Linked DNA regions of Teredinibacter turnerae T7901. The protein of the gene in region 2 interacts with the protein of the main gene of each other region in a pairwise test. Links are inferred from orthologs where the notes say so. Each region holds a gene or a part of one and is shown on either strand. Other genes may lie near its edges.

Evidence for each region.
Region 1: the proteins of clpA (region 2) and TERTU_RS05305 interact in binary tests that used the Escherichia coli proteins (3 or more experiments, as listed by UniProt). The link is inferred for Teredinibacter turnerae T7901 from one-to-one orthologs.

What each region holds. Positions count from the first base shown.
Region 1 is NC_012997.1:1,238,596-1,250,179, reverse strand. What follows is about bases 359-3,656. They hold TERTU_RS05305 (response regulator), read left to right. Parts: upstream 359-681; coding sequence 682-3,456; downstream 3,457-3,656. Other genes in these bases: cysM (cysteine synthase CysM), read right to left, coding at 359-370. Also shown: more of cysM, read right to left, coding at 1-358; DNA repair protein RecO, read right to left, coding at 3,871-4,581; GTPase Era, read right to left, coding at 4,581-5,471; rnc (ribonuclease III), read right to left, coding at 5,554-6,243; TERTU_RS05285 (DUF4845 domain-containing protein), read right to left, coding at 6,203-6,640; lepB (signal peptidase I), read right to left, coding at 6,669-7,520; lepA (translation elongation factor 4), read right to left, coding at 7,665-9,464; TERTU_RS05270 (trypsin-like peptidase domain-containing protein), read right to left, coding at 9,574-10,971; TERTU_RS05265 (SoxR reducing system RseC family protein), read right to left, coding at 10,985-11,452; TERTU_RS05260 (MucB/RseB C-terminal domain-containing protein), read right to left, coding at 11,469-11,584. UniProt on the Escherichia coli protein: Member of the two-component regulatory system UvrY/BarA involved in the regulation of carbon metabolism via the CsrA/CsrB regulatory system. Phosphorylates UvrY, probably via a four-step phosphorelay.
Region 2 is NC_012997.1:2,000,878-2,006,296, reverse strand. The notes cover bases 1-3,013. They hold clpA (ATP-dependent Clp protease ATP-binding subunit ClpA), read right to left. Parts: upstream 2,651-3,013; coding sequence 350-2,650; downstream 1-349. Other genes in these bases: clpS (ATP-dependent Clp protease adapter ClpS), read right to left, coding at 2,730-3,013; infA (translation initiation factor IF-1), read left to right, coding at 30-248. In the rest of the region: more of clpS, read right to left, coding at 3,014-3,104; cold shock domain-containing protein CspD, read left to right, coding at 3,312-3,599; TERTU_RS08725 (NADP-dependent isocitrate dehydrogenase), read right to left, coding at 3,685-5,419. UniProt on the Escherichia coli protein: ATP-dependent specificity component of the ClpAP protease. It directs the protease to specific substrates. It has unfoldase activity. The primary function of the ClpA-ClpP complex appears to be the degradation of unfolded or abnormal proteins.

The DNA.
Region 1 (11,584 bases), 760 kb from region 2 along the record:
CGCCTTCCATCCCCTGTTCACGGGTCACCAGGACCAACTCAGCACCATAGGCTGCCATCGCAGCCTTGCGCTCCTCTGTCGCGTTATCTGGCATGATAAGTATCATGCGGTAACCCTTGATAGCAGCGGCCATCGCCAGTGCTATACCCGTGTTGCCACTGGTCGCTTCAATTAGGGTATCGCCGGGTTTGATATCGCCGCGCGCTTCAGCGCGCGCGATCATCGAGAGTGCTGGCCTGTCTTTTACTGATCCTGCGGGGTTATTACCTTCAAGCTTGACCAGTACGGTACTGTCGAGCCCTGCAGTAAGACGCTGCAGTTTGACGAGCGGCGTATTGCCAATACAGGATTCAATTGTGGGAAAGTCCATCAAACCGTGACTCCGTGGTAATCACATTGGTTGGCTAACTACAGTTTGGTCGTATAGACACTGGTCGCGCATTCTAACAGTTCTGCTTCCTAATTATCTGCTTTTTGCCTATCCTATGGCTGTAAAATCAACACGTCGCCGCAGCCGAATACAAGCACTCACGTTGCATGAACGAAGGTCATATAGAACGATCGCGTCAATTCGGAAATATTCAAATAATTTAACTGCACAAGCAGCACGTCTTTTTTATGAGCACACACAGAGCCCTCAGGAGTCGGATCAACAAGTTGCTACTGGCGCCGGCGGTAATTATGTGTCTGCTGTTATCGCTTTGCTTTATCGTAATCACCGGCCAGTTTATTCATCAACAACAACTGCAAAGAACATCCTTTGTGGCAACCGTGTTCGATGGAATACAAGACACCCGCCTGGTAGATCAGTCGCTACTCAATCAAATTTCGATGTCATTGCTCGCCGTAGACGGCTTTCGCACAGTGATGCTGATCAACAATGAGGGCAATATTTTATGGGCCAGAGGGCTTCCGCTCGGGCAAGATAAATTACGCCGTGTTGTACAGGCGCCAGAGCTACAAACCAGCGTGTGTGAAATGCGCCGCTGCTATACCAGAATTCCAATAAAACGCGGTGTCAAAGTTATTCTGAGCAACCGCAACATTGGCAACACCGGCCATAGCATTCTTGTCGTTACCGATAATTACCATTTAAACATACTCAATTACGATGCGCTGATCGCCGTCATAGGCACTCTCGCACTGTGTCTTGCCGTTGCTGTTTTTTTTGCACAGCGGTTTCGCGATGAAATTACACGCCCGCTTGTCATTATTCAAAGTGGCGTACAAAAGTATTCGCAGGGAAAATTTGATAGCCCGATTTCACCAAAAGAGGGCCGCTACTACAGCAAGTTAATTAACAGTATTAATGAACTCGCAGCCAAACTTAAAGGCGCACAGGACAACCTGAATTACAGTATTGAGCAGACCACGGCGGAACTGCGTGAAACCCTGGAAACCGTCGAAATCCAAAATATCGAACTGGATATTGCGCGCAAAGGCGCCATCCAGGCGAGCAAGGTGAAATCTGAATTTCTCGCCAATACCAGCCACGAAATTCGAACACCATTAAACGGTATATTAGGCTTTTCCGAACTGCTCAAAAAAACCGAGCTCAACCCGCTGCAGGAAGATTATCTCGAGACGATTTACGAGTCGGCGAAAGGCCTGCTCACCATTATCAACGATATTCTCGACTTCTCGCGCCTTGAAACCGGCAAGCTCACCCTGGAATACAAACCGGTACGGCTGCGCCAGGTTCTCGAAGAAGCGCTGCGCTTACAAGCGCCTGCGGCGCACGAGAAAAAACTGCGCTTGTTAACCATTGTGGATCACGATATTCCAGAACATTTGCTGGGAGACCCGTTGCGCCTTAAACAAGTGCTTACTAATCTGCTCTCAAACGCCATAAAATTCACCAATGTAGGCCACATACTTATCAGTGTCAGCAAGGAAGATCGTGCAGATAATCAGATCACCCTTCAGTTTCGCATCACCGACAGTGGTATTGGGCTAAACCAGGATCAACAGGAAAAGCTGTTCGACGCGTTCACTCAATTGGACGCGAGTGACAGCCGCACTCACGGCGGCACTGGCCTGGGGCTGGCAATCGCCAAGGGGCTGGTTGATCGAATGCATGGCGAAATAGGCGTAGAAAGCGAGCCAGGCAAGGGCGCTACGTTCTGGTTTACCTCCATACTTGGTCGCAACCCGAATGCTGCCAGTTCCGCTGGCTACCTAATGGGAACCCTGCGCAATACCCGCACTCTGGTCTATGACTGTTCACTGATGAGCCGCACGGAAATCACACATTACCTTCGAGGCTGGGGCGCATCGGTGACTGAAATTGCGGTGTTTGAGGATATCGAGCATAAAACCGAAGAGGCCTGTCGCTCCGGGCAGATCCACCTTGCGGTATTGGACGCGCAAAGTGACGACAACAGTTTCGACAAGGGCCGCCTGCGAAAAATTGTCGATTGCTTGAACCAGGATTATTCAATTCCGGTCGTGATACTCGCCTCCCCCTCGCTGGAAAGGCTAATCACCCCGGAAATGACAGGCACCCATGCAACTATTATGCAGCGGCCAATTTTCTGCAACCGACTTCACCAGGTTGTGTGTGAACAACTGGGTATCATTATTCCACGCTCGGATCGAGATAGCCCAGAGGCACTTGTAGAGCGTTTACAAGAGGATATTCGAGTTTTGGCGGTCGACGACAACCCGGCGAATTTACGCCTTGTCTCCGAACTGCTGAAAGAGATGCACGTTAAGGTGGTAACAGTGGACAACGGTGCGGACGCTATTCGCCTGAGCCAAACGTCGCAATTCGACCTGATATTAATGGATATTCAGATGCCGGGAATGGATGGACTGGAAGCGACCAAGCGCTTGCGCAGCAGTGAGTCCAGAGAAGAGCGCACGCCCGTGGTGGCACTTACCGCGCACGCTGCGAATGAGCAAAAATCGCGATTTTTACTGGCCGGAATGGACGATTATCTCACCAAGCCAGTGAGTGAAAACGAGTTGCGTCATATCATCGACCGTTGGGTCACCCGCAATCCGTTCACACAGCGAACCCCGTCGCAGCTTTCCGCACCACCCGCAGAGTTCACCCCCGCGCCGACAATACACATCAATAAACCGGTTGACCTGAAACTGTCGCTGCATCTGGCGAAAAACAAACCGGATCTCGCTGAAGAGATGCTCTCGATGCTTCTGGTATCACTGCCAGATACTGCTGCAGCCATTGAACAGGCAATGACTGACAGCAATAAGCTCAACCTACTGGAGGTAGTGCATAAACTTCATGGCGGTTGCTGCTATTGCGGTGTCCCGAGGTTGAAGCGCCTCAGCGAAGAACTGGACCAGCAACTGCAAAACGCGGTCGAGCAAGGCACACCGGTTGAACCACTGATGCCAAAACTGCGCGAACTTATTGTCGCCATTCAGGAACTGATCACCTGGAGCGATGGAATCGACCTGAAAGAATTGTTTGCTGTCGACCCAGGCTAGGGCCTGTTAACACTAATTCGATTCAATCTGTTGCGGCTAAAATTTCGCTATCGAGTGATGCGGCACCCCGACGTTTAGAGCATAGTTTGATTGTTCCAAATGAGCGATAAACAACGCTGAGAGCGGGATTTTAGCCGCAACCCGCAGGGCTGGGCCTGTATTTCCAGGCTGATGCGTTATTTTTCGCTCGTTTAGCCCGCTAAACAACGCCAAAAATGCCTTTCATCCTGAAAATACAGGCTCCAGCAGAGCGAATTGAATTAGTGTTAACAGGCCCTAGGGAACCTCTGTGCAAAGTGTTTGGCCGATAATTCAGGTTTGTCTCCAGTATAGAGCGTGGGTGAGCTCGCCACTGCAAACCCCTCGACCAAAGATGTCGCGTGGCTGCGACTTGCCGACGCGGCCATAAGCCAACTACAAAAACAATTCTCGGCTTTTTAGCTCGCGGCCGCCAAGCACCATGTTCACGGCCAGGCGGCACACCCGTTTCGCTATACGACGAGTCTCCTCCTGCTGCCACTGCCCCTCCCCCAGCATTGCAATCTCCGCTCCGGAGCAAATCAACGCGCGCCTGTCATTATTAAGGGCAGTGGGTGTGAATCCATCAGCAGGATCAAACCGGTAGAAGCGTTCAGAATTGCACCCTATCGCCTCGCCCAAAGTATCCATCGAAAAATTTATACCGTAACCCAGCTCTGCCAAAAGCTGTAATTCAAACTCCCGTAGAGGAATATCCTCTTCGCCTGGTACCGCCTGGGACAAACTCAGCAGTGCCCGTTGATAGCTGGCAAACAAACCGGCGTACTCAAACTCTACGGGAAGTAGTTTCTGTAACAGCTCGTTTAAATACAGACCGCAAAAAAGTGAGGTCCCAGCCCCAAGAATAGGGGCAGATAAGGTTTCCAGGTCAGACAGGTTTTTTAATTCGCCACTACCGCTGTAGTGAACCACTAGCGGAATAAACGGTTGGGGTTTAGTCGTCGCCTGCCGCTTGCGCGACGGTAAGCGGTGAACAGCTTTCAACTTGCCGTGCTGCCGTGTAAATAATTCCAGAATAATACGGCTATCGGTGAAGCTGCGGGAATGCAGCAGAAACCCGACCTCCTGCTCCACCGCATGCTTCATTAACTGTCGAAGCCCAAACTGCGCAATGCACGCTCGTCATCAGACCAGCCGCTTTTTACCTTAACCCAAAGTTTGAGCATTACTTTGCAGTCGAAAAGCTTTTCCATATCCAGACGCGCCTGCTGACCAATCTGCTTTATGCGCTCACCCTTTTCGCCAATAATCATTTTTTTCTGGCCGTCGCGCTCTACCAGAATCAGCCCGTGAATAGTAATCAGGCGTGGTGTTTCTTCGTATTGCTCAATTTCAACCGCCGATTGATAGGGAACCTCATCGCCAAGCTGGCGCATTATTTTTTCACGAATAATTTCTGCGGCGAGGTAGCGGGAATTTTTGTCGGTAATTTCATCCTCCGCAAACATGTGCGGCGCCTCGGGCAAAAAGCTCGCAACCAGTTGCTCCAACCGCTCCAGATTCTGGTGACGCAAAGCCGAAACAGGCACCAACTCTGCCTTGGGCAACGCAGTTTCCAATTGCTTCAAGTGCGGCAGCAGTACGGATTTATCATCGAGCTGATCGACCTTGTTTACCGCAACGATGATCGGCGATTCACACCGTTGCAGCTGTTCCAGGACCCATTCGTCTTCATCCGTCCAGATATTTTTATCGACAACAAACACAACGACGTCTACATCCTTAATGGCGGAGGAGGCAGATTTGTTCATATAACGATTGATCGCTTTGCCGTGACCTTTATGAATACCTGGTGTATCCACGAAAATCATCTGCACATCACCAACAGTTTTAATCCCCAGCATATTGTTGCGGGTCGTTTGGGGCTTGCGCGATGTAATCGCAAGCTTTTGTTCAATAAGATGGTTAAGTAGGGTCGATTTACCCACGTTCGGACGCCCGACTATGGCGATGTATCCCGAATATTGCGTGCCCATAAGCGCCTCAAAATAAATTGGATGTCGTGAGCGCTAAGCGCCCAGGGGAGAGAAAACTGCAGTTTGCGGGAAACGAAGCTTGTTACCTTACGCCCAGCTGCTTCAGCATAGCTGCTGCCGCGAGCTTTTCTGCGTTGCGCTTGCTGCTACTGGTTGCAACCGTTTTGCCCTGACTGCGGCCAATATCGCAGGAAACCTGAAACTCGGGCGAATGCGCCTGTCCCAACTGGCTCTCTACGGTGTACACGGGCAGCGGCTGGCGCAATTCCTGTAAGTACTCTTGTAGCCGGGTTTTAGGGTCTTTAACAGATGAGTTCAAATCGATGGCATCCAAGCGCTCGCCAAACCAGTGCAGTACAGTATCGCGACACCTATCCATCCCTGATTCGAGGTAAATAGCCCCAATCAGCGCCTCTACGGCATCTGCCAGAATAGAGGCACGGCGAAACCCACCACTTTTGAGTTCACCTTCGCCCAAGTACAAAAATTCACCGAGATCAAAGTCCTTCGCTAATTCCGCCAGGGTTTCCCCTTTAACCAGACTAGCACGTAACCGGCTAAGGTCGCCCTCGCGAGCTTTTGGGAATCGCTGGTACAGATTCTCAGCAATAAGAAAGTTCAATAACGAGTCGCCTAAAAATTCGAGACGTTCGTTATTATTGCTGCCAACGCTTCGATGAGAGAGGGCTTTTTCAAGTAAAGAAATGTCACTGAAAGTGTAGTTCAGCGCTTTACTCAGCTGGTTTAGTTTCGTTTTCGACAAGGAACTCACAACAGGCTTCCGGGTTTGAACTGTCCAGCTGGCTTCTGAACTTAAGAACAACGTCAATATTCAGCATCAAAGGTACGCGCACTTCGTATTCACTGTTTACCAGGGTTCTATCTTTTTTCCGCACGATTTTGATGGAGTTAGCTTCTTGACCGCGAACATTGTTGATCATCATGTAGTTCGACAATATTTTGCTGATCTCGCCTTTGTCCATCGTGTTGATGTCACGCGGCTGTTCGGTCAACGATTTGAGCGCGTCTTTAATCGACATGTTATCAATATAGTGCGGGCCAAGCTTAAACGCGCAGGTTAATACGAACCCGGCAACAGCCAGAATCAACAACCAGCTGATGGAACCCAAGCCGGATTGCCGCCGCATGATTCTCTCAGGTGCTTTCACAGGTTACTCCTCTCTGCTTTTATCAGGACTATATACTACCGATACGGGAGAAGCTGGGAATACTCAAGAGCTTGTCCCAGTGCATCCAAATCGCGAAAGCTTTGCCTACGATCCGCTCTTCCGGTACAAAACCCCACTCCCGGCCATCGGAGCTGTTGTCTCGATTATCGCCCATCATCAAGTAATGGCCTTCGGGCACCTGCCACACGCCGTTACGACTCAAGCGACCAGGAACTGTACATTTACGGCTGTGGTAGCTGACCCCGTCCAATGTTTCTTCAAACACCTGGTAGTGCGCAGAACCATAAGCGCAGGCACTCTCCGTTTCGTCTTTTACCAGCTTCTGCGGTACCTGTTCGCCATTGACGAACAGAACATTATTCACATAGCGAATTTCGTCGCCAGGAAGCCCGATCACTCGCTTGATGTAATACACATCTTTATGGGGGGGAAAGAACACCATCACCTCGCCCCGCTTTGGTTCCCCCACAGGAACCAGTTTATTGCGAAACACCGGCATACGAACGCCGTAAGAAAATTTGCTCACCGCAATAAAGTCACCCACCAGCAAAGTTGGCACCATGGACTCAGACGGGATTTGAAAGGGTTCGATCAAAAACGAACGCAAGGCAAACACCAGAAAAAGCACCGGGAAAAACGACTTTGAGTACTCCACCAGAGCGGGCTCGGCAGCCACAGCAGCTCGCGCCTGCACAAAACCAGGGTCATTCGTGTCGCCTTCACCGGAATGGCTGAACTGCGCCTCAACGGCAGCGATCGCGGCGTTTCGCCCTTTGCGCAAAAACGCGATATCGTAAAGCCAAACCAGCCCAGTACCGGCTACTAAGAGCATTAAAATCAGCGGTAAATTAATATCCATTGAGTCCCCGTTCTACAGGTTTGCCAGCAAGTATTTTTGACAGATCGCGCCGCTAGCTGTGATGACTGTCGTAACTGTTTATATTTTTTATCTCAGCACAGAGCAACAAAGCTCGGCCGAGAAAGCCTGATTTTTTGGCCCAGCTTAACTGTCGACTTTCAGCACTGCTAAAAAAGCCTCTTGTGGAATTTCCACGCGACCAACCTGCTTCATGCGTTTTTTACCGGCTTTCTGTTTCTCCAAGAGCTTCTTCTTGCGCGTTACATCGCCGCCATAGCATTTCGCGGTAACGTTTTTGCGTAATGCTTTTACTGTAGTTCGAGCAACAATTTGGCCACCAATCGCCGCTTGAATAGCGACATCAAACATTTGCCGCGGAATCAACTCCTTCATTTTGTCTGCCAGCGCTCGCCCTTTATAAGGGGCGTTATCGCGGTGAACAATAAGCGCAAGCGCGTCAACCTTTTCTGAGTTGATAAGCACATCCAAACGCACCAGTTTGGCAGCTTCAAAGCGAACAAAATTGTAATCGAGCGATGCGAAACCGCGGCTCACAGATTTAAGGCGGTCGAAGAAATCCATGACCACTTCGTTCATTGGAAGTTCGTAGGAAACAGACACCTGACTGCCGACATACTGCAGATTTTTCTGGATGCCGCGCTTCTCGACACAGAGCGTAATAACCGCACCCAGGTAATCGGACGGAACCAGAATATTGGCTTCACAAATCGGCTCACGCATCTCATCAATAAACCCGACATCCGGCAACTTGGAGGGGTTATCGACATAGATGGTAGTCCCATCACTGGTCACCACTTCGTAAACTACAGTCGGCGCGGTGGTGATCAGATCGAGGTCATATTCGCGTTCCAGGCGCTCCTGGATAATCTCCATATGGAGCATGCCGAGGAAGCCACAACGAAAACCGAAACCCAAAGCATCGGAGCTTTCCGGTTCGTAAAACAGCGACGCGTCGTTCAGCGTCAATTTGGCCAGCGCCTCACGAAAGGATTCATAATCATCGGAGCTTACCGGGAACAAACCCGCATATACCTGCGGTTTGACTTTCTGGAAACCGGGCAGCGCCTTCACATCGGCGGTGTTCGAGTGGGTAATAGTATCCCCCACCGGGGCGCCCAAAATCTCCTTAATACCAGCGACGACAAAGCCCACTTCACCGGCCCTCAGCACACCGGTCACATGGCGTTTGGGCGTGAAGACCCCAACCATATCAACCACATGGGCCTTACCAATAGATTTAGATATGATTTTATCTTTGGTCTTCAAAGTGCCCTGCGTGACCCGCACCAGCGAAACCACCCCGAGATAGTTGTCGAACCAGGAATCGATAATCAGCGCTTGTAGCGGCGCATCAATATCCCCGACTGGCGCGGGAATCCCGTTCACCAGCGCTTCCAACACATCTTCAATACCCAAACCGGATTTGGCGCTGCAGCGCACAGCCTCAGTCGCGTCTATACCGATGATGTCTTCCACTTCCTGGGCCACCTTATCTGGCTCGGCCTGCGGCAAATCCATCTTGTTAAGTACAGGGATTACTTCCAAGCCTTGCTCAATTGCGGTGTAGCAGTTGGCTACCGATTGAGCTTCCACACCTTGTGCGGCGTCCACCACCAGCAGCGCCCCCTCACAGGCAGCAAGCGAACGGGAAACCTCGTAAGAGAAGTCCACATGCCCGGGAGTGTCGATGAAATTGAGCTGGTAGGTTTTGCCGTCGCGCGCTTGATAATTGAGCGTCACACTCTGCGCTTTAATAGTGATTCCACGCTCGCGCTCCAGTTCCATAGAATCGAGCACCTGCTCAGCCATCTCCCGGTCGGAAAGGCCTCCGCAATGCTGAATAAACCGATCGGCAAGGGTCGACTTACCATGGTCAATGTGGGCAATAATTGAGAAATTTCGAATATGACTCAGGTCTGACACTAGTGGCTGCAACTCGCGAGGGTTAGGTTAAATTTCAGGGCGGCAAGTCTACAGTAATTGCTCAGCCTAAGCCATGCGCCAAACCTGCCATAGATAAGGCGCGCAAGCATTATTCGATCCGGATTGTGCGGAAGGTGGGGCTTCCGTCACGGAAGAAGCGAATTGGGACCAAGTCGTCCGCTGGCAGCGCCTTCATGACGCGGGTGTAATCGTCCACAGTCGCAATCTGTTCGAAGCCCAGTTGGGCAATCACATCACCGGGGCTGATGCCTGCATCCGCAGCCGCGCCTTGAGGATCAACCTGAGTAACCAGGACACCGCCCACTAAATGCCACTTTTCCTCTACGGTGGCATCCACCGGTTCAACCACTAAGCCAAGCCGATCCGTCACTACGTTGCCATCGGCCAGCACCTGAGCTGGCGCGTCTGACTCATGACCGGACAGACGCCCGACTTTAACATCCAGTGTTTTGCGCTTACCTTTGCGCATTACCAATACGGGTACTTCTGTATCCGGCGGCGTTGCTCCAACGGCGTGGGGCAAATCGCCGGAAGACAAAATTTCCTGGTCATCGAAGCGCAAAATAATATCGCCAACCAACAAGCCCGACATTGCAGCAGGCCCTGTCGGCTCGAGTTGCGCAACCAGTGCGCCCGCAGGTTTTTTAAGGCCAAACGAGTCAGCGAGGTCTTTGTCTACCTCCTGAATCACTACCCCGAGCCAGCCTCTGTCGACCCGCCCCTTCTCTTTCAGCTGGGACACGACATTGAGTGCCACGCTGGACGGTATCGCGAATGATAAACCAATAGAACCACCGGACCGGGTGTAGATTTGAGAATTAACCCCCACAACTTTGCCATCCAAATTAAACAAAGGGCCACCGGAGTTACCTGGGTTTATTGCGACATCCGTTTGAATAAACGGCACATAATTCTCGTTGCGCTCGGTAGGAATACTGCGGCCAATCGCACTTACAATCCCGGCACTGGCGGAAAAATCCAGCCCGAAAGGCGACCCTATAGCGACTACCCACTCGCCAATTTGAATATCATCTTTTGCGGCCAGTTCGAGGTATGGCAGCTTATCTTCGTCTACCTTAAGTAGCGCCAGATCTGACCGAGGATCGCGACCAATGACGATGGCCTTATATTCACGGCGGTCGACCAGGCGAACGACGATCTGATCAGCATCTTCGACAACATGATTGTTGGTTAAAAGGTAACCGTCGGCAGATATAAAAAAGCCTGACCCCATCGAGTGCATCTCGCGCCGGGGCAAATCACGCGGTTCGAGCAGGTGGCGAAAAATATCAGGGATCTGGTGGCCAGGGGGCAATTCAATCTCGCTTTGCCTGGCTTTAGTTGTAGTGTTTATTTTCACCACAGCAGGAGATGTTTTTTCTATGAGAGGGCGAAAGTCTGGCAGGTTATAGCTGGCAGCATTGACATCAATCGCCAGCGCGACGGTTAAAACACAGACAAATCGGAAAAAGCTTGCAGCGCGCAATTTCGGGCCCCTATTAATCGAGCATGTTTAAAGTCTGTACTATAGCGTTTTCTGCGCGGGAAATTAATCGCGCTCTAAAACATTGGTTGAGCGCCATGTTGCTTGCTGTCAACCGCACTACCGCGCCGCCGGTGATCAAGCCAGTAATAGCGGCCAACATCAAGACCCATTCTTCGGTAAAAAACTGTGCCGCCGACGCCACCGCGACTAGCATCGCCACCAGAGGTAAACCGTACGCCAGAAAAACGCCTTTCAGGAAGGAAGATTCGTCAATACCTAGAGTGACTTCATCGCCCGGCTGCAAATTACCGTACTCTGCAGGTAATGCGACTCTAACGCGGGTATAGTCATCGGAAGCGGCGAGCATACGCTGGCCACACCCGTGGCGCGCCCTGCAAGCTCCGCACGTGGATGTTTTGAGCGTTTCAACCCAAACGTTATGATCTTCTACGGCTAACACCTTACCGTTTTCGGTAATCATTCAGGCCACCAGACACTCAGTTGGTTGCGGTCTTAGTCAAACTAACAGACTTCAATACCTGCGCGGCAGTCACCTGGGGGACTTCGCCGACCACAGCAACATGCACGACCTTCTCACCGGACGCCTGAAGCG
Region 2 (5,419 bases):
TCCGACAACAGAATTGAGGTTTCTGCCGAATGGCAAAAGAAGACAATTTTGAGCTGGAAGGCGAAGTTATTGATACTCTCCCCAATACTACCTTCCGAGTAAAGCTAGAAAACGGTCATGTTGTGACCGCACATATTTCTGGCAAAATGCGTAAAAACTATATCCGTATTCTCACCGGCGACAAGGTCAAAGTAGAAATGACCCCGTATGATCTGAGCAAAGGCCGGATCACCTATCGCGCCCGTTAACATCACATATCTACATGAAAAAGGCCTGCGATTAGTGCAGGCCTTTTTAGTTTCGCGCTACGAACCAGAACGCACCAAACCCTGAGAGAGCGGTTTACTTTTTAAGTGCAGACTTCCGGTGTGCGCTGTTCAGCGGATACTTCAGGGTGAGGAACGACTTTGAGCTTACCGTCTTCCACCACCACCGAGACAACCCCGCCACCGTCAGATAGCTCACCAAACAGCAACATCTCTGCAAGCGGTTTTTTGACCATATCCTGGATTATCCGAGCCATTGGCCGCGCACCCATTTTTTCGTCGTAGCCGTTAACAGCCAACCATTCTCGCGCTTCATCAGTGACTTCAAGCGTAATTTTCTTGTCATCTAGCTGATGTTGCAGCTCCATAAGGAACTTATCGACAACGGTTTTAACCACCTCGAGCGACAAGCTGCCAAACTGGATAATACTGTCAAGCCGATTGCGGAACTCAGGCGTAAACGCGCGCTTAATTGCCTCCATGCCGTCGGTTGTGTGATCCTGCTGAGTGAACCCGATTGAAGTTCTGCTCATCGTCTCTGCACCGGCATTTGTCGTCATGATAAGAACAATATTTCTAAAATCGGCTGCACGCCCATTGTTGTCGGTAAGTGTCCCGTGATCCATTACCTGAAGCAGCAGGTTAAATACATCCGGATGAGCTTTTTCGATTTCGTCGAGCAGCACTACACAATGAGGCTGCTTGGTAACAGCATCTGTGAGCAACCCGCCCTGATCAAAACCGACATAGCCAGGAGGCGCACCAATCAAGCGGGAAACAGTATGCCTTTCCATGTATTCCGACATATCGAAACGCACCAACTCAACACCCATCGCGCTCGCCAGCTGCTTACACAGCTCCGTTTTACCCACGCCTGTAGGACCTGCAAAGAGGAAAGAACCAATGGGCTTATCGTGATTGGTCAGCCCGGCCCGATTAAGCTTAATTGCGGAAGAAATCGCGGAAATCGCTTCTTCTTGGCCGAAAACCGTCATACGCAAGGTATCTTCAAGTTTTGAAAGCAATTCCTTATCGCTTGAAGTGACGGTTTTCGCCGGCACCCGTGCTATCTTCGCAATAATATTTTCGATGTCTTTTACACCAATAATTTTTTTGCGTTTGGATTCCGGTTGCAACTGCTGATATGCGCCCGCCTCATCGATAACGTCGATCGCTTTATCAGGCATAAAACGATCACTGATGTATTTGGCTGCAAGTTCGGACGCACTTTTAAGGGCGGTATCCGTATACTTGAGATTGTGGTGCTTCTCAAAGCGACTTTTCAGCCCCTTCAAAATTTTGTAAGTATCATCGACAGAAGGCTCGTTCACGTCGATTTTTTGGAAACGACGAGACAGCGCACGGTCTTTGTCAAAAATACCGCGGTACTCCTGGAAGGTTGTCGAACCGATACAGCGTAAATCACCACTTGTAAGAAGCGGTTTTAGCAGGTTGGACGCATCCATCACGCCCCCAGACGCTGCACCGGCACCAATGATTGTGTGTATCTCATCAATAAACAATACAGCACCTTCACGCTTTTTAAGTTCCGCCAACAGGCCTTTAAAGCGTTTTTCAAAATCGCCTCGGTACTTTGTTCCAGCAAGTAAAGAACCCAAATCGAGCGAGTAAACCACGCTGTTTTCGAGTACCTCGGGTACTTCTTTATCGATGATTTTTTTAGCCAGGCCCTCAGCGATTGCCGTTTTACCGACACCACTTTCACCAACCAGTAATGGGTTGTTTTTGCGCCTGCGAGCGAGTATTTGAATTACACGCTCCACTTCGTAATCTCGACCCACAAGCGGATCTATACGACCTTTTTGTGCTTGTTCATTCAAATTTGTCGCAAACGACTCGAGAGGATTTGTCTGGCCTCCCTCACCCGTGCCAGTTACTTCCTCGTCCATTTGCTCGCTGCCATGGTCTGCATGCGGGTTCGAACCGGAGACTTTGGAAATACCGTGAGTGATAAAATTTACGACATCAATACGAGCAATACTCTGTTGCTTCAGGTAGTAAACCGCCTGACTTTCCTGCTCGCTGAAAATTGCCACCAGCACATTTGCACCAGTGACTTCGTTTTTACCGGAGGATTGGACATGGAACACGGCTCTTTGTAGAACCCGCTGGAAGCCCAGTGTCGGCTGGGTTTCCCGCTCTTTGTCGGTCTCCGGTATCAATGGCGTTGTCGTATCGACAAACTCTGAAAGGTCCCGCCTCAAAATGCCCAAATCGGCACCGCACGCGCGTAGCACGCTCGCTGCCGATTCGTTGTCCAACAGGGCGAGTAGAAGATGCTCTACTGTCATAAACTCATGACGTTTTGAACGGGCACCTTTGAATGCGTTGTTCAATGTTGCTTCTAGCTCTTTGCTCAGCATCGTTTATACACCTGTTAGTTTCACTAACACTGTTAAGAGTTATTCGAAAACAGTGCCAGTTTTTGCGTTTGACCTGAAATCAATCAGAATCGCCATCATCACAAGCTTCGATCTCACACAGTAAAGGATGTTCGTTTTGACGAGCAAATTGGTTCACTTGCATCGCCTTTGTTTCTGCAACATCCCGGGAATAAACACCACACACTGCCTTCCCCTTCGTGTGAACTGTCAACATGACATGTGTGGCCTTCTCGCGATCCATATTAAAGAATGACTCCAGAACGTGGACGACAAACTCCATAGGCGTGTAATCGTCATTCAAAAGTACCACCTTGTACATTGGCGGCTTTTTCAAACGAGGCTTTGCTTCCTGAAGAGCCAGCCCACTGTCTGCGCCTGAGTCCACATCGTCATCTTTACTTAATGTTAGATGAAGATTTTTCGAATTTCTCATGTATTACACCAACCACACAAAACGTTATAGAACCTGATTCTAACTGAACCAAAAGGAGGCAAACAGTTCAGTTTGCGCAAATACTTGACAACTGGCGTCATGTTGGTTACAAAGTGTTCAACCCGTCAGGGAGACGGGCGCTGTATAACAATAAGTACCCGTTGGATGTATATGGGGTTAAAAGCAACAAGATAAAGGGACCGAGATATGCCTACCGGAACCGTAAAATGGTTTAACAACGCCAAAGGCTTTGGGTTTATTTTGCCCGAAGGCGGCGGCGAAGATCTCTTCGCACACTACTCTTCCGTTGAAATGGATGGATACCGCACGCTAAAAGCCGGCCAGCCTGTAAGTTTCGACATAGAACAGGGCGATAAAGGCTTACATGCCAAACATATTCGCGTGCTCAAAACGCCTGCTTCGGCAGACGATTCTGAGTCACAGGATAACGAGAAAGCACCCAACCTAGAGGATCATCTCATCACAGAATCCTAGATTAAGGCGCTCTTGTAAAGTAGCTAGAATAAAAAAGGCCGCTCTCCTTTCTCAAGGAGGCGGCCTTTTTTACAACCTGTATAGCTTAAATTGCATCAACAATCGCATTTAAAGTCTTGCTCGCACGCATGGCTGCAGACACCAAAGCGGGTTCTGGCTTGTAATAGCCATTAATTTCTACTGCTTGTCCCTGTGCGCTGTTCAATTCGTCGACAATAGCCTGTTCCGCAGCTGACATTGCTTCGGCAACCGTTGTGAACTGGCTTTGTAACGCTGTATCCGCATTCTGCGCCGCCAGCTCCTGTGCCCAGTAGAGCGCCAGGTAGAAATGGCTGCCGCGATTGTCTAATTCACCGACTTTACGCGAAGGCGATTTGTTATTGTCGAGAAATTTAGCGGTTGCCTTATCAAGTGTATCGGCGAGGACTTTTGCTTGCTCGCTACTATGAACAACACCGTAATGCTCAAACGATGCTGCAAGTGCGAGAAACTCGCCGAGCGAATCCCAGCGCAGGTGATTTTCCTGCACAAACTGCTCGACGTGCTTCGGCGCGGAGCCGCCCGCACCAGTTTCGAACAATCCCCCGCCATTCATGAGAGGAACAACAGACAGCATTTTCGCACTGGTGCCCAGCTCCAAAATCGGGAACAGGTCAGTCAGGTAGTCACGCAACACATTGCCAGTAACCGAAATGGTGTCTTCGCCGTTCTTCATACGCTCCAATGAAAACTGAGTCGCCTCTACTGGAGCAAGAATGCGGATGTCCAAGCCGTCGGTGTCGTGGTCTTGAAGATAAGTTTTCACCTTCTCGATCAACTGGGCATCGTGAGCTCGGGCTTCGTCCAGCCAGAATACCGCAGGAGTTGCGGACAGACGTGCACGGGTAACCGCGAGCTTCACCCAATCCTGCACCGGCGCATCCTTCACCTGACAGGCACGGAAGATATCTCCGGGCTCTACGCTGTGTTCCATCAACACCGTCCCGTCAGCGTCGACGACCTGAACCTTGCCCGCGGCAGAAATTTCGAAAGTCTTGTCGTGCGAGCCGTACTCTTCTGCTTTTTGCGCCATCAAACCAACATTAGGTACCGTGCCCATTGTCGTAGGGTCGAAAGCACCGTGCTGTTTACAAAATTCGATAGTCGTTTGGTAAACACCCGCGTAGCAGCGATCAGGAATCACCGCCTTGGTATCCTTCTGCTTACCATCCGGCCCCCACATTTGACCGGATGCGCGAATCATCGCAGGCATTGAGGCATCGATAATAATATCGCTTGGTACGTGCAGGTTGGTAATACCCTTGTCGGAGTTGACCATTGCCAAAGGAGGACGCTCGGCATAGAGCGCGGCGAAATCGGCTTCGATTTCCGCTCGCTTATCGTCTGGCAGGGCCGCAATTTTGGCGTATACGTCACCAACACCGTTGTTTGCATCAACGCCCAGTTCAGCAAAAGTTGCAGCATGTTTATCAAACACGCTGTTGTAGAACACTTTCACCGCGTGACCAAAGATGATTGGGTCTGAAACTTTCATCATCGTTGCTTTCATGTGCAGAGAGAAAAGCACGTCTTGCGCTTTTGCGTCTTCGATTTGCTCAGCCAGGAATGCAGTAAGTGCCGTTTTGCTCAGTACTGAAGAATCGATAATCTCACTCGCCTGCAAGGGCAACGAGTCTTTGAGCACCAGGGTTTCACCCGCGTCGGTTACTAATTGGATACTGACGGTAGTCGCGCTATCGACGGTCACCGACTGTTCGCTACCGTAAAAATCACCATCAGTCATTGCCGATACGTGTGATTTGGAGCTGCTTTCCCAGGCG